Regions from separate parts of the Leucobacter sp. NPDC015123 genome, predicted to be linked through region 2. Evidence: predicted binding sites of a transcription regulator. Region 2 holds the regulator's gene; the other holds the start of a gene.
The links. The regulator HspR, encoded in region 2, represses chaperone genes until heat shock. The targets are predictions, from matches to a motif close to AAGTTGAGTCNNNNNGACTCAACTT.

Region 1 (8,370 bases), on a different contig from region 2:
ATCCGCTCGCCCGGCGCGGGACTTCCACGCGGCCTGGCGTACGGGACCTGGCGCACGCGCGGAGGTAGGGATTTTCTGCTTGCCCGGAGGGGACGCGAGGCAGTCGTGATCGATCTCGACGTGCCTGAGGGGGCCGACGAGAACCGTGGCTGGGTCGGAGAGTTTGATACCTTCTCGCGTGTCATAATTTCGACGGTGCACGCGGCCGACCTCGTGCGGGCGCTGCGGCTCGACGGCGAGGCCTACGAGGCCGAAACCACCGAGTAGGTGGCCCCGGCCTCTAGCGCCGTGTGAAGCGGCGTGAGCGTGTTAGTCGTTCACGATGATGAGATCATCGACCTCTAGGCGCGAACGCGGCGCGAGTTCGCGCTCCTTGAGGGGCTCTGCGAGCTGCTCGGGCAGCCCGAGCTTGCCGATCGTCATGACCGAAACCGCGTGCAGGTCGTCACCGAGGCCGAACACCTCGCTGATCTTCGCGGCATCAAAGCCACCCATCTGGTGCACATAGAGACCCTCGCTGTGCGCCTGCACCGAGAGGTGCGCGACTGCCTGACCGAGGTCGTACTCGGCCCAACGCTGCGGTTCGCCAGCCTCATTCTTGACAACAGCAAGGTTCACAACGAGGGCAGATGCCGCGCCGGCCCACGCTGAGTTGAACCCTGCGAGGGTGGCCTCGATCTTGGCGAAGGACTCGGTGCCGCGGCGAGCAACGATGAATCGCCAGGGCTGAGAGTTGTTCGCGCTTGGCGACCAACGAGCGGCCTCGAATGCGCTCAACAGTGCGTTCTCGGGTAGCGAGTGGTCGCTATCGAACGCGCGAGGGCTCCAACGCTCCGTGAGGGTGCTCAGAATCGGTGCGCTTGTAGTTGCGTGCTTCGCAGACATGAATCTCCTGGGTGAAACGAATCGCGGGGGTATTCCCTCGCCAGATTGAATGAACGCCCAAGGCGTTAGCTGTATTCCGCCTTCGCGAAGTTCAGTGCCTGCTTGGCCTCGTCGGCAATGATCGCCGAGAGCTTGTCGAGGACGGGCGATCTGAGGTTCCACCGCTGCCAGTACAGCGGGAGGTCGAGAGGCTCGTCTGGTGCGAGCTCAACGAGCGCTCCCGTCGCGAGCTGCGGGGCGCACTGGAGGCGCGGCAGCATGCCCCACCCCATACCGAGTTCGACGGCGGTCGCAAACTCGGCGGAGGAAGGCACGTAGTGGCGCGGAGGCGCGATTTCGACGTGACCGAGGTTCGAGAGGAACCGCTGTTGGAACATGTCGTGCCTGTCGAACTCCACCATCGGTGCGCGCTCGAGCGCGGCTTTGGTGAGGCCATTCGGAAGGTGAGCTGCAATAAACCCGGGCGAAGCGACCGCGTAATACCTATCGACGCCGATGAGCTCAGAGACGCACCCGGGCACCGCTTCAGCCGTCGACGTGAGCGCAGCCATGACCTCGCCGCTTCGGAGCTTCTCGGTCGAGACGGTTTCGTCTGCCCGCAGCACCTCGAAGCGCGCCCCAGTAGCCGCGGCTGCCCTGGCGAGCGCTGGGACGAACCAGGTCGCGAGCGAATCTGCGTTGATGACGAGCTTGACGAGCGACCCTCGGGTGCTGCTCTCGTCGAGCTCCGTTGCTGCGTCGTCGATGACCCGGGAGACCTGGCGTGCTGCCCGAAGCAGGGTTGCCCCAGCGGCTGTCGTGGTGACGGGTCGTGTGCGTAGGAGCAGGACGGTGCCAACCCGCTCCTCCATGCTGCGAACCCGTTGGCTCACCGCTGAGGGTGAAACGTGCAGCGCCCGCGCCGCGCCCTCGAGAGAGCCCTCGTCGATGACGGCTGCGAGGGTGCGGAGGTGTTCGATCGGAAGGTCCACACCCCTATATTAAGTACAGCTTATGTAACTTCAGAATCTTTCACTCCGCTGAACTAGCGCGGCGCCTGCGCGGACCCGTAGCGTCGTCTTCGTGATTCTTCCCTTTCTTACAGGTATCGGCAGCGGGCTCTCTCTCATCGTGGCGATTGGTGCGCAGAATGCCTTCGTGCTGCGTCAGGGTATTCGGCGGGAACACGTGCTCCCCGTCGTGCTGATCTGCGGCCTGACCGACGCACTTCTCGAGACCCTCGGCATCGCGGGAATCGGGCTTGTCGTCGAGCGGGCCCCGCTCGTGCTTGAGATCGTTCGCTGGGGCGGTGTCGCGTTCTTGCTCTGGTACGCGTATTCTGCGGCGCGGAGATCCCTGAAACCTGAGGTGCTGGTTGCGGGCGGCCAAGGAGAGCCGCGGTCGCTGAAGAGCGTCGTGCTCGCCTGCCTCGCGATCACCTACCTCAACCCGCACGTGTACCTCGACACTATGGTGCTCATGGGGTCAATCGGCAACGCCCAGGGGGACCCAGGCAAGTGGTGGTTCGCGCTCGGTGGTGCTGTCGCGAGCATCGGCTGGTTCTTTACGCTCGGCTATGGCGCCCGCGCCCTCACGCGCTTCTTCGCGACCCCTCGCTCGTGGCAGATTCTCGATGGTGTTGTGGCCGCAATCATGCTTGTTATTGCTGCGAGGTTGGCGTTCGGTGGGATCTAGCGTCGACTCGAAGTCCCTGTGCGCCGCGAGCACTGCCGCGGTGTGCGGCTCAGCAAGCTATTCCGCGAGCAACCCGATCAGCTCATCGACGTCTGCCTCGGTCGTGTCCCACGCACACATCAACCTGTACAGGCCGCGCTGTGTTGGCCAGGCGCCGAAGGTGAACCGGCGCTGAGCGCGCTCGGCGACGGCCTCGGGAAGCTCAACGAACACGGCGTTTGACTGGACCGGGAACGCGATTCGCACTCCCGCTGCCGCAGACTGCTCGATGCCAGCAGCGAGGCGAGCTGCCATCGCGTTCGAATGAGTTGCCGACCGGAGCCACAGGTCGCCGCCATAGAGGGCATTGAGCTGGGCCGAAGCGAAGCGCATCTTCGATGCGAGCTGGAGGTTGATCTTGCGCAGGTAGTCGATACCAGCTCCTGTTCCCTGCCGGAGGAGCACGACGGCTTCGGCCCCCAGCCCGCCACTCTTCGTCGCACCGAGGCTGAGCAAATCGGCACCGGCGTCGCTGGAGATCGAGGCGAGGCTCGTGCCGAGGTGCGCGGCGGCAGCGCCGATCCTGGAGCCGTCGATGTGCAGCAGCATGCCGTGCTCGTGGGCGTGATCGGCGAGCTCCCGGATCTCTTGAGGCGTGTAGCTCGTGCCAAGCTCTGTGGTCTGTGAGATCGTCACCGCAAGGGGCTGCGCGCGGTGCTGCGACCCCCACCCCCAGGCCTCGCGATCCACGAGCTGGGGAGTGAGCTTGCCGTCAGGGGTGTCGACCTGCAAAAGCTTCAGCCCACCCGTCTTCTCGGGTGCTCCTGTCTCGTCGGTATTCACGTGTGCCGTTGTGGCGCAGATGACTGCGCCCCATCGTGGGATCGCTGATTGGAGTGCGAGGACGTTGGCTCCCGAGCCGTTAAACACAGGGAAGATCTCGGCCTCCGGACCGAACAGCCTGCGGGCGTGGCCCTGCAGCTCGGACGTCCACGGGTCCCCGCCGTAGGCGACTGCGTGTCCGACGTTGGCGGCTGCGATCGCCTCCATGACCTCGGGGTGAACGCCTGCCCAGTTGTCTGAGGCGAATGCGTGTGGGTGGGCTGCGAAGGAATCGGTCACCCTTTCACCCTAAACCCATGGAGACGTCGAGACCGGCTTCCGCGAACCGCGCAGAACCCACCGAATGCAATCGGCTGTAGGTATGCCGCTCCCCGGCGATCCGGACAGATCTTCTGCAGATACAAGGCGTGGCGGTCGGACCTGCCGAGCCCGTGAGCACTCGCCGATGTCCGACCCGCACCGTAGGGTCAGAGCGACGCGAGATATCAAGGAGGCTCATATGGCGCTGAACTCACTCCCTGTGCGCTGGGTCGAAGAGCATCCGCAAGCGCCGGCAGACCGTGAGGCGTGGTTCGCTCAGGTCCCGGCGGTGAGGCAGCTGCTTGAGGTCGGCATTGAGTTTGGACCCATCACTGTCTTTGTTGGCGAGAACGGTGCGGGCAAGTCGACAATAGTTGAGGCCATCGCCGCGGCGTACGGACTGAACCCCGAGGGTGGCACACACAACGCGAGGCACTCAACGTTCGCGAGTGAGTCTCCGCTTGAGTCTCACCTGCAGCTTGCGCGAGGCGCTGGGGCATCGCGTAAAGGGGTGTTTCTGCGGGCGGAGACGATGCACAGCCATTTTGGGTACCTGTATGAGATTGAGTCGGCAGACAGTGGCCCACTTGGTCGCCACAACTATCAGAGCCATGGCGAGTCCTTTCTTGAGTATCTGGGAGCTCGTGAGCGCGTGCGTGGCTTGTGGGTGTTCGACGAGCCTGAGTCAGCGCTCTCCTTCACGAACTCGCTCGGGCTGCTTGCGCGTATGAGTGAGCTTGCGGCGAACGGGTCGCAGGTCATTCTGTCCACGCACTCGCCGGTACTCGCGGCTGTGCCGGGGGCAGACATTTATGAGCTCGGTGAGTGGGGAATGCGGCGGTCGAGCTATGACGACCTTGAGATCGTCGACGCCTGGCGCAGGTTCATGGCAGCGCCAGACAGGTACCTGCGGCATCTCGAGTAGCGCTCAGCAGAGTCTCAGGTGATGGACTGGCGTGAAATGACGACAGCGATTAAACTTGAGTCATATCGACTCAGGTTTTCTGGCCGGCCGCGGGTGCCGGTCGTGCCGCTCATCACGAAAGGACATCATGCAGGCAAATTGGCAGCCAGCCGAAGGCGAAGGCAAGGAAAGCGCGCTCGAGCAGTTCGGCGTGAACCTCACCGAGGTGGCGCGCTCAGGGAAGCTTGACCCTGTCATTGGACGCGACAGCGAGATTCGTCGCGTCAGCCAGGTGCTCACCAGGCGCACCAAGAACAACCCAGTACTTATTGGCGAACCAGGCGTTGGGAAGACCGCCGTCGTCGAGGGGCTCGCCCAGCGCATCGTCGCCGGCGACGTGGCCGAGTCATTGAAGGGCAAAGAGCTCATCTCGCTCGATATCTCCGCGCTCATCGCTGGCGCAAAGTACCGTGGCGAGTTTGAGGAGCGCATGAAGGCCGTGCTCGCCGAGATCAAGGAGTCTGACGGCCAGATCATCACCTTCATTGACGAGCTCCACACTCTCATGGGGGCCGGTGGCGGGGAGTCGTCAGTCGCAGCGTCGCAGATGCTCAAACCCATGCTGGCGCGTGGCGAGCTGCGGCTGATCGGCGCGACAACGCTCGATGAGTACCGTGAGTACATCGAGAAGGATGCAGCGCTTGAGCGGCGCTTCCAGCAAGTCTACGTTGGCGAGCCATCTGTCGAAGACACTGTGGCTATTCTGCGCGGTTTGAAGGAGCGCTACGAGGCGCATCACAAGGTGACGATCGCCGACTCGGCCCTCGTCGCTGCCGCGTCGCTCTCGAACCGCTACATCACAGCGCGACAGCTGCCCGATAAGGCTATCGACCTCATCGATGAGGCGGCGTCTCGGCTGCGCATGGAAATCGACTCTGCGCCGCTCGAAATCGACGAGCTACGGCGCGCCGTTGATCGCCTGAAGCTCGAGGAGCTCGCGCTCAAGAAAGAAAAGGACGACGCGTCGAAGGAGCGCCTCGCGAAGCTTCGGGCTGACCTCACTGAGAAACAGAACGAGCTTGCTGGGCTCGAAGCGCGGTGGGAGCGCGAGCGTGCCACTCTGAACCGGGTTGGTGAGCTCCGCGAGAAGCTCGATCACAAGCGAATGGACGCGGAGCGCGCGCAGCGTGAGGGCAACCTTGAGCGCGCCTCGAAGCTCCTCTACGGCGAGATCCCGGTCATTGAGAAGGAGCTTGCTGAAGCGGAGCGCGAGGAGCTGCAGGGGGCGGCTGGACCGGACGGTGAGCCGCGCATGGTGAACGAGCAGGTGACTGACGAGGACATCGCCGGAGTTGTCGCGGCCTGGACCGGTATCCCCGTCGGGCGTCTGATGCAGGGCGAGACCGAGAAACTGCTCGCGCTCGAGCACGAACTCTCGAAGCGGGTCGTCGGCCAGGAGGAGGCCTCGCGGGCCGTCGCTGACGCTGTCCGCAGGACGCGTGCGGGCATCGCCGACCCCAACCGCCCAACGGGCTCGTTCTTGTTCCTTGGACCAACTGGCGTCGGCAAGACTGAGCTTGCGAAGGCTCTTGCCGAGTTCCTGTTTGACGATGAGCACGCGATGGTGCGCATCGACATGAGCGAGTACGGCGAGAAGCACTCGGTGTCCCGCCTCGTCGGTGCCCCTCCAGGCTACGTTGGCTACGAGCAGGGGGGTCAGCTTACCGAGGCCGTCAGGCGGCGCCCCTACTCCGTGGTGCTCCTCGACGAGGTTGAGAAGGCACACCCCGAGGTCTTCGACGTGCTCTTGCAGGTGCTCGATGACGGCCGCCTCACTGACGGACAGGGGCGCACGGTTGACTTCCGTAACACGATCCTTATTCTCACTTCGAACCTGGGGAGCCAGTACCTTGTTGATCCAGACATGTCCTGGACCGAGAAGGTTGCGGCCGTGCAGGAGACGGTGCGACGTGCGTTCAAGCCAGAGTTCGTCAATAGACTCGACGAGATGGTGATCTTCCATCCGCTCTCCGTCGACGCGTTGGGGCAGATCGTCGAGATCACCATCGACAGGTTGCAGGCGAGGCTCGCTGAGCGCCGCCTCACGCTCGCGGTCACTCCCGACGCCCGAGCTTGGCTTGCGGAGCGTGGTTACGACCCGATCTACGGTGCGCGCCCGCTCCGGCGGCTCGTGCAGCGTGAAATCGACGATCGGCTCGCTCGGGGGATTCTGGGCGGGGAGATCCGCGATGGCGATGTCGCAAGGATTGACGTCGCACCGGGCGGCGAGGGTCTCGAGCTGCTGCCAGGCACGGCGGCGTAGCAGTCAGTCAGAGGCCTGTCACAACGCGAAGTTGTGGCAGGCCTCTTGCTCTGCGTCGTCTGGGGGAGGTCGGCGCGACAACCGCGAGTGAAAAATCACAAAACGGTAACGGGATTCGATAGGGTGAGTGGCACGCGCAACGCAGCGCGGAGACAGGAGCCCCACTTGTATCGCATGTTTAGCACTTCGGGCGGCCTGATCTCAGCACAGACAGGGCCCGTCAGCCGGCGCGGGGCGCGGACGGCGCTGCTCGCCGCCGTCTTCGTCGTGATGCTCGTCACCGGCCTAGGAACCAACCCATATGCGGCGAGCGCCAGCGTGCTGCAGCTCCACGGCGCGCTCAGCAGGGTGGAAGACTTCGGGATCATCTCGCACCGTGGCGCGGCAGCACTCGCGCCAGAGAACACGCTCGCGGCGATGCGGATCGCGTTTGAGCAGGGCGTCGACTTTGTCGAAGCCGACTTGCACCTCACGGCTGACGGCGTCCCGGTGCTCATGCACGACCCGACGGTTGACAGGACAACGACGGGCACCGGAGCCGTCGCGAACCTCACACTGGCACAGATCCAGGGACTCGACGCCGGATCTTGGTTTGACGGCGCATTTGCTGGCGAACGGGTACCAACGCTCGAGGCGTTCCTCGACGAGCTCGCTCCAACGAACAGTCGTGCCCTCATCGAATTGAAGGGAACGTGGAACGACGAGCAGGTTGCTGGGGCGGTGGCGATGCTCGACGCTCGATACCTGATGAATAGAGTCGCTTTTGAGTCGTTCGAGGTTGATAATCTCGAGCGCCTCGCCGCGCTTGCACCTGACTACGCCCGGGTGATGCTCACCCGGGAATGGGATCGGCCGACGCTCGACCTCGCTGCGTCTCTGAATATCTCGGCGATCGGCGCTCGCGTGAGCGTGTTCGAAGCCGACTTCGGGCTCGTTGATGAAGCCCGAGTGCTCGGGATCGGAACTATGGTGTACACGCTCAATACCGCGAAACAGTGGAAACAGGCGCGCTCGCACGGGATCGACCTGATGATCACCGACGACCCGGTCGCGCTCGACAGCTGGCGGCGCTCTCAGAGCGAGACGGTGTAGCGTCACAGAGGGTGCACACATGCGCCGCTGACGAAGGAGCAACATGGTTACGAGAGTCCCCATCGGTCAATCGGCACTCGAGGTCGCGCCGCTCGCCCTCGGTGCGAATGTGTTCGGCTGGACGGCAGACCGCGACGCGTCGTTCGAGGTGCTCGACGGCTTCGTACGGGGTGGCGGAGACTTCATTGACACGGCTGACGGCTACTCCGCCTGGGTTCCCGGGAACACTGGTGGCGAGTCGGAGACGCTCATCGGGGAGTGGCTGCAGGCTCGCGGCACCCGTGACCGCGTGACCATCGCAACGAAGGTCTCGACGCATCCAGAGTTCTCGGGCCTTGCGGCCGCGAACGTTCGAGCGGCGGCAGACGCG
Region 2 (8,370 bases):
GAGCGCAAGTGCAGCAGTTCCGAGTACCACCCAGCGCTTCTTGTTGCCGCGCGCGTCGGCCTGCTGGCCGAGCACGGGGGCGAGCAGCAGGATCAGGATCCCGGCTGCAAACGTGACCCAGCCGTAGCTCGCTGAGAGATCTGCGAGGCCAGTGCAGTACGCGGTTCCAGCGTCGCCGGCTTGTGAGCAGACGAGGCTGCCGTCGGCGTTCTGCGCGGCAACATCATCGGGGAGGAACGCATCGGAGACGAGGTAGAGCGACACCCACACGAACGTGAGGATCACGGAGTTGAATGGTTGCGTTGCCCAGTCCCAGATCGCCCAGGAGGCGACTGTCCGCTTCGTCGCGGGGAGTGGGTTCGGTGCGGGGATTGTCTCGCTCACAGCCCCAGGCTACTGCGTGCGCGGCTACTGGGCGCGGATTATGAGGATTGCTGGGAGATGAACGCTAGGGTGCATCGGATCTGCCACAGGTTGAGGGCTACTTGGGTGGCGATTTGGGCGGACCGGGTCGGAGCCCTGGCGCTGCCTGGGACTCGGGTTTGCGCACGAACGACTGCTTCGTGAACGGATGCTGAGAGTTGAGTGAATTCGACTCAAGTTTGGGTCAATCGACTTGACTCTCGCGGCCGTCTCGCTAAACTTGAGTGCATCAGGCTCAACTTGCCAGTGAGGTGATTTGGGTCCAGCGAACCACCGGCGCACGCCGCCGGTCCCATAACAACGCAAGGAGAATATATGTCACGTGCAGTAGGTATTGACCTCGGCACCACCAACTCGGTTGTTGCCGTTCTTGAGGGCGGCGAGCCCACCGTTATTGCGAACGCCGAAGGCTTCCGCACCACCCCGTCGATCGTCGCGTTTACGAAGGATGGCGAGGTGCTCGTTGGCGAGACCGCAAAGCGCCAGGCAGTCACGAACGTCGACCGTACCCTCGCTTCGGTCAAGCGCCACATGGGCACTGACTGGAAGAGCGACGACATTGACGGCAAGAAGTACACCGCGCAGGAGATCAGCGCTCGCACGCTGATGAAGCTGAAGCGCGACGCCGAGACCTACCTCGGTGACAAGGTCACCGACGCTGTCATCACCGTCCCCGCTTACTTCAACGACGCAGAGCGTCAGGCAACGAAGGAAGCCGGCGAGATCGCCGGCCTCAACGTGCTCCGCATCATCAACGAGCCCACCGCTGCGGCTCTTGCGTACGGCCTCGACAAGGGCAAGGAAGACGAGCTCATCCTCGTGTTCGACCTCGGCGGAGGTACCTTCGACGTTTCGCTGCTCGAGGTAGGCAAGGACGACGACTTCTCGACGATTCAGGTCCGAGCGACAGCCGGTGACAACCGCCTCGGCGGCGACGACTGGGACCAGCGCGTCGTCGATTGGCTCGCGACTCAGTTCAAGAACTCGACCGGCGTTGACGTGTCGGGTGACAAGATTGCACTGCAGCGTCTGAAGGAAGCCGCTGAGCAGGCGAAGAAGGAGCTCTCGAACTCGACGAGCACCCAGATTCAGCTTCCCTACCTCTCGCTCACCGAAAACGGCCCGGCGAACCTCGACGAGACGCTGACCCGCGCGAAGTTCGAGGAGCTCACCAAGGATCTGCTCGAGCGCACCCGCAAGCCGTTCGAGGACGTCATCAAGGAAGCCGGCGTGAAGGTGGCAGACATCGCGCACGTCGTGCTCGTTGGCGGCTCCACCCGCATGCCCGCAGTCACCGAGCTCGTGAAGCAGCTCACCGGCGGCCGTGAGCCCAATAAGGGTGTAAACCCTGACGAGGTCGTGGCAGTCGGCGCGGCCCTCCAGGCAGGCGTTTTGAAGGGTGAGCGCAAGGACGTGCTGCTCATCGACGTGACCCCCCTCTCGCTCGGTATCGAGACCAAGGGTGGCATCATGACGAAGCTCATCGAGCGCAACACCGCGATCCCGACGAAGCGCTCCGAGACCTTCACCACCGCAGAGGACAACCAGCCCTCTGTCGCGATCCAGGTCTTCCAGGGCGAGCGCGAGTTCACCCGCGATAACAAGAACCTCGGAACGTTCGAGCTCACCGGTATCGCACCCGCTCCGCGCGGCGTGCCGCAGGTCGAGGTGACCTTCGACATCGATGCGAACGGCATCGTCCAGGTCTCCGCGAAGGACAAGGGCACGGGCAAGGAGCAGACAATCACCATCTCCGGTGGATCGACGCTCTCGAAGGACGACATCGAGCGCATGGTGCGCGAGGCTGAGGAGCACGCCGCTGACGACAAGAAGCGTCGCGAGGCTGCTGAGCAGCGCAACAACGCCGAGCAGCTCGCCTACTCGGTCGAAAAGCTCATCACTGAGAACGAGGACAAGCTCCCCGAAGACGTCAAGACTGAGGTGCAGGGCGACCTCGACGCGCTCAAGACGGCGCTCGCCGGCGAAGACGATGACGCGGTGAAGACCGCGGCTGACAAGCTTGGCGAGAGCCAGCAGAAGCTCGGTGAGGCGATCTACGCTCAGGCGCAGGAGGCACCTGAGGCAGCAGCGGAAGGCGCGGAGTCGAACGATGAGGACGTTGTCGACGCTGAGGTTGTTGAAGACGACGAGGAGCAGAAGTAACCATGGCACACGAGGAACATCTGGGCGACGACCAGCCGGTGAACGATGTTCCGGCGGGCCAGGCCGACGACGCATCGCAGAACGATGCGGCATCGGCCCCCGGGGCGGAGGGAACCCCCTCCGCTCCCGGGCCGGAAGGCGACGATCTCACGGTAGACGACATTCTCGGCGCTGAGCAGACCGAGGCGGCCGCTGGCGCGGACGCCGACGCTGCCGAGGGCGACGAGGAGAACCCCTACCTTGAGGATCTCCGTAGGCTCACGGCCGAGTACGCGAACTACCGGAAGCGTACCGAGGCGAACGTCGAGCTCGACAAGCAGCGCGCGAAGGCCTCGGTCGTGCTGCAGCTGCTGTCGGTACTCGACGACCTCGACCGTGCAGAACAGCACGGCGACTTGACCGAGGGCAGCGCATTCGCCACGATCGCGCAGAAGCTGCGCGCCAGCCTTGAACGGCTCGGCGTCGAAAGCTTCGGCGAGAAGGGGGAGCCTTTCGACCCGCAGGTGCACGAAGCAATCGCTCAGGTGCCGGTTCCCGGCACCGAGCAGCACACTGTGCTTGACGTAGTCGAGCGGGGCTATCGCATCGGAGATGTTGAACTGCGCCCCGCCAAGGTAGCGGTGGCGGTGGGAGCTGATGGCTAGTCAAGATTGGTTAGACAAAGACTTCTACCGCACTCTCGGGGTCTCGAAGGATGCCGACGACGCTGAACTGAAAAAGGTTTACCGCAAGCTTGCGCGAAAGTATCACCCTGATTCGAACCCAGGAGATGCGGCCGCTGAAGCAAAGTTCAAGGAGATTTCCGAGGCCTACTCGGTGCTCTCCGACAAAGAGCAGCGCTCTGAGTACGACCAGATTCGGGCGATGGGAGCCGGCGGTGCCCGGTTCACATCGGGTGGCCAGGGCGGCCAGGGCTTCGAGGATGTCTTCGGTGGCATGTTCGGCGGCGGCCACGGTGGCAGGAACACGCAGTACACGTTCCAGCAGGGCGGCGGCTACGACGACCTGTTCAACATGTTCGGTGGCGCGCCGCGCGGCCCCCAAAAGGGTCGTGATGTGAACGCGTCGACGACGATCGATTTCGAGACTGCGGTGAGTGGCGACACTGTCACGCTGCAGACCTCGACTGGCAACGTGAAGGTCAAGATCCCTGCCGGGGTTTCCAACGGCCAGAAGATCAGGTTGCGTGGCAAGGGCGAACAGGGGCCTGCGGGTACGCCTGCGGGAGACCTGCTGCTCACGGTTACCGTGCGCAAGCACCCGGTGTTCGAGCGCGACGGTCAGAACCTGAAGCTCAAGCTCCCTGTGACGTTTACCGAGGCGACACTCGGCGCGACAGTCGAGGTGCCAACACTTGGTGGCGACACCGTGAAGCTCAAAGTGCAGCCTGGGACCCCGAGCGGCAGAGTGCTGCGCGTGAAGGGCCGCGGAGTGAAGACCTCAAAGGGCACGGGAGACCTGCTCGCAGAGATTCAGGTCGCGGTTCCGAGTCACCTGAGCGACGAGGCGCGCGAGGCGCTCGAAGCGTTTCAGCAGGTCGAGCCGCAGGAGAACCCGCGCGCGGATCTGCTCTCGCGGGCTCGCGCCTAGCTCACAACGAAACACAACTCAGAAGAAAGGCGTAGGGAGGGGCAATGGTCAACGTGCCAATGGACAGGTTTACTCCGGTCTTTGCGATCGCCGCTGCCTCCGAACTCGCCGAGATGCACCCGCAGACGCTGCGGCAGTACGACCGAATCGGGCTCGTGGTGCCGCAGCGTACGAGCGGAAACACGCGGCGATACTCCCTCTACGACGTGCACAGGCTGCGTGAGGTCGCGAGACTCTCTGCAGAGGGCCTGAGTCTCGAGGGGATTCGCCGCGTGTTGACGCTCGAGGACCGGGTGCGCGAGCTTGAGTCCCAGGTGCATGAGCTCGAACGTGCACTGTCAGACGAAATGCTCAAGCGCCCGGAGCGCCGCGTCTTCGCGGCCGGGGCTGGCGGCGAGGTCGTCACGTTGCGGCGCGGAACTCGCACGCGTCGCAACGCGGAAGTTGTTGTGTGGAAGCCGTAGCTGCGCGGCTCGAAGAGTTCTGCGGGGCGCTCAGTCGCGACCCCGATTTCGACGCGCCAGAGCTCCAGGCGTACGACACTGCAGACGTGCACATCCTGACCGCCGCGGCCGAGCGCGTTCGCTCTGCTGCGCCTGGAACCGTCGTCACGATTGGTGACAGGCACGGGGCGCTCACTCTTGGCGCGGCAGCAGTGCTCGGCGCTGGTGCTGTCAGGTCCTATCAGGATCCAGTGCTCGGCGAGCGGGCTCTCGCGGCCAATGCGGTGAGGCTCGGCCTGCGAGACCGCTACGAGTCAGCACCCCTCGGACCCGAGCTTCTCGATGGGGCCGAGACAGTGCTTGTGCAGTTGCCCCGCGGCCTCGAAGCGCTCGAGGAGATCGCGTGGAAGATCGCGCGCTTCGCGAGCCCAACCGTGCGCGTGTTCGCGGGCGGCCGGGTGAAGCACATGACCCGTGCCCAGAACGACGTTCTCGGGCGGTACTTCGGCGCGGTGACCGCCGGCCTGGGGTGGCGAAAGTCCCGGGTGCTGCAGGCGACGTCCCCGCTCCCGATGCTTGCCGGTGCGAAACCGCCGTTTCCGAAGTGGGGGCAGGATCGCGAGCTCACGTTTGGCCTCGCGGCGTTTGGCGCCACTTTCGGTGGCACCAAACTCGACCACGGCAGCCGGCTGCTGCTCAGCACCTTCGAACGAGGTGGGGCCGGTGCAAGCTGGGCCGACATCGCCCCGGGCGCCAACGTATTTGACCTGGGTTGCGGAAGCGGTGTGCTCGCGGTGTCCGCTGCGCTCGCATTGCCGAGCGCGCGAGTTCTTGCGAGTGATCAGTCGGATGCGGCCGTTCGCTCGGCCGCGCTGACTGCCGAGGCAGCTGGAGTCGGGGAGCGGATGGCGATTCACCGGGCTGATGGCGCTGAGGCGGTCGCTGACGGGTGGGCTGACCTCGTGCTACTCAACCCGCCGTTCCACACCGGATCGACAGTGCATGCGGGGGTAGCCCACCGGCTGATCCGTGACTGTGCGCGCGTGCTGAAGCCCGGCGGCGAACTGCGTATCGTGTTCAACTCGCACCTCGGTTATCGACGGCTCCTTGAACGCGTCATTGGCCCCGCAAGGCAGCTCCAGCGCGACGCAACGTTCACCGTGCTGGAAGTGACAAAGCGTTAGGGATTCAGCCACCGAACTCACAGGCAGCTGAAGCCTAGAATGAGTGTGTGAGCGATAAACTCTTGCACTTGGTGCGCCACGGGGAGGTCCATAACCCCGACCTCGTCCTGTACGGCCGTATCCCCGGCTTCCGTCTCTCAGAGCGAGGCCACGCCATGGCTGAGGCTGCTGCGCTTGAACTCGCAGGTAGCGACCGGAAAGTAGTCGCCCTCTACGCGTCGCCGCTTGAGCGCGCGCAGCAGTCCGCGCGACCCATCGCGAGCGCACTTGGACTGGAGATCCAGACTGAGGATCGCATCATCGAACCTACGAACTTCTTCGAGGGCAAGGTGAACTCGGGGCCCGACGCGGCGTTCAAGAAGCCGCGGTACTGGTACAAGTTTGTCAACCCATTCCGCCCGAGCTGGGGGGAACCCTACCGCCAGGTTGCGGCGCGCGTGCGCGAAGCGATGAACGACGCGTGGGACAAGGCGCAGGGTGGCGACATTGTGATGGTCGCGCACCAGTCCCCGATCTGGATGGCGCACCTCGACATCGCAGGCAAGCCCCTGTTCCATAACCCAGCCACTCGGCGCTGCGACCTCTCGAGCATCACGACATTCGAGCGCCGCGGGAACCGCTGGTTCGAGGTCGATTACCGAAACCCGGCGAAGTCACTCATGGACGACGCTACCGATGTAGGAGCTGTATGACCGCGCGACGCCGAATCGCCGCCATCGCCGCCACTGCCGCGGCCCTCGCAGTTGGCCTCGCCGGCTGCAGCACCACCGAAGGTGACTCTCTCGCCGCACAGTGGCAACAGGGTGGCGACAAGGGCTTCGTCGCAGGCGATGGCTCTTCGGCCTCGTTCCCCGCAGACAAGCGTGGCGAACCCGTTGAGTTCACGGGCGAGACCGAGTTTGGCAACGAACTGAGCTCAGCCGACACGATCGGCAGCGTCACAGTAGTGAACTTCTGGTACGCGGGCTGTGCCCCGTGCCGGGCCGAGGCGCCAGACCTCGTCGAGGCATACAACGAGTTCGAGCCGCAAGGCGTCAAGTTCGTTGGTGTGAACACTCGCGATCAGGCCGCGCAGGCGAAGCAGTTCGGAGTCGAGTTCGGTATCGAATACGAGTCGATCCTCGATAACCCCGGCGGCCGCACCGTGCAGCGCGCATTCGCAGGGCAGATCCCGCTGAACGCGGTTCCGACGACGCTGATTCTTGACGCTGAGGGGCGCGTTGCGCACACGGTAGTCGGGCAGCTTGCAGGGGTGTCGCAACTGCAAACGCTCGTCACGGAGACGCTCGACGAGCAGGCCGCCGCCGGCGCGAACTGATGGGGATCCAGGAGATCATTGCCGACGGGCAGCTGCTCGTTGCCTCGGCCATCGCAATCGCTGCAGGGCTCGTTTCGTTCCTCTCGCCGTGCGTGCTCCCGCTCATCCCGGGCTACCTTGCATACGTCTCTGGCGTGGCAGGTACGCCGAGCGCAAACGCGGCGAATCCAAAGGCTGCGGGCAGACGCGAGCGTAACCGGATGGTGCTCGGGTCGATCCTCTTCGTGCTCGGCTTCGCCATCGTGTTCGTCGTGCTGCTCACGCTGTCTGGCGCGGTTGGCGCGAGCACGTGGTACCTCGACTGGCAAGACGTGATCCTGCGCGTCATGGGCGTCGTTGTGATCGTGATGGGCCTCGTCTTCATGGGCGCCTTCGCGAAGTTTCAGCGAACAACGAGACTGAAGATCAGCCCAAAGGTCGGCCTTGCTGGGGCCCCGCTGCTGGGCATCGTGTTCGCGATCGGGTGGGCACCCTGCCTCGGCCCCACGATCGGTACCGTGAGCCTGCTCGCGATGCAGCAGGGCTCGATCGGGCGTGCGGCATTGCTCGCACTGCTCTACTCGCTTGGGCTCGGAATTCCGTTCGTGCTTGCGGCCTTCGGCTTCGGCTGGATGACGCAGACGATGAGCTTCTTCAAACGCCATATCCGTGCGGTCAACATCGTCGGCGGCGTCATTCTTATCATCCTCGGTGTTCTCATGGTGACTGGCCTCTGGGGCCTCATCATGAGCGAACTTCAGATATGGATTGGTGGCTATGTCACGCCCCTCTGACTATGACGACGGATCTGGCGCGCCAGCGCCCGTGACGAGCCCGGAGCTCGGCCTCACAGGCTGGCTCCGCTGGTTCTGGCGTCAGCTCACAAGCATGCGGGTCGCGCTGATCCTGCTGCTTCTGCTCGCTGTCGCCGCGATCCCAGGCTCGCTCGTGCCGCAGCGCGGCGCCGACCCGAACGGCGTGCTGCAGTACGAGAAAGATAATCCGACGCTCTTCAAGATCCTTGATGCGTTCCCGATCCAGGCGTTTGACGTCTACGGCTCGGTATGGTTCTCGGCGATCTACCTGCTGCTGTTCATCTCGCTCATCGGCTGCGTGCTGCCCCGAATCAAGCATCACTGGCAGGCGTGGCGAGGCAAGCCTCCGAAGACGCCCGCAAGGCTCAACCGCATGGCTGGTTTCTCTGAGACCCGCGTGACGAACGCCGAGGCGACTGAGGCGGAGCGGCTCGAGTTCGCGCGCGCAGCAGTCG

Region 1: a site for HspR is predicted at 4,659-4,683, ahead of ACF07D_RS05585 (ATP-dependent Clp protease ATP-binding subunit). Genes of this name have one in related genera too.

What each region holds. Positions count from the first base shown of each region.
Region 1 covers NZ_JBIBVH010000002.1:393,663-402,032, reverse strand. The annotation lists gene ACF07D_RS05615 (hypothetical protein) at 1-267, shown strand, start outside; gene ACF07D_RS05610 (nitroreductase family protein) at 310-885, opposite strand; gene ACF07D_RS05605 (LysR family transcriptional regulator ArgP) at 951-1,856, opposite strand; gene ACF07D_RS05600 (LysE/ArgO family amino acid transporter) at 1,948-2,559, shown strand; gene ACF07D_RS05595 (low specificity L-threonine aldolase) at 2,617-3,660, opposite strand; gene ACF07D_RS05590 (AAA family ATPase) at 3,881-4,606, shown strand; gene ACF07D_RS05585 (ATP-dependent Clp protease ATP-binding subunit) at 4,734-6,908, shown strand; gene ACF07D_RS05580 (glycerophosphodiester phosphodiesterase family protein) at 7,083-8,000, shown strand; gene ACF07D_RS05575 (aldo/keto reductase) at 8,044-8,370, shown strand, end outside.
Region 2 covers NZ_JBIBVH010000006.1:115,125-123,494, reverse strand. The annotation lists gene ACF07D_RS12545 (MFS transporter) at 1-384, opposite strand, end outside; gene dnaK (molecular chaperone DnaK) at 739-2,586, shown strand; gene ACF07D_RS12535 (nucleotide exchange factor GrpE) at 2,589-3,230, shown strand; gene ACF07D_RS12530 (DnaJ C-terminal domain-containing protein) at 3,223-4,176, shown strand; gene ACF07D_RS12525 (heat shock protein transcriptional repressor HspR) at 4,221-4,640, shown strand; gene ACF07D_RS12520 (class I SAM-dependent methyltransferase) at 4,628-5,803, shown strand; gene ACF07D_RS12515 (histidine phosphatase family protein) at 5,851-6,495, shown strand; gene ACF07D_RS12510 (TlpA disulfide reductase family protein) at 6,492-7,121, shown strand; gene ACF07D_RS12505 (cytochrome c biogenesis CcdA family protein) at 7,121-7,894, shown strand; gene ACF07D_RS12500 (cytochrome c biogenesis protein ResB) at 7,878-8,370, shown strand, end outside.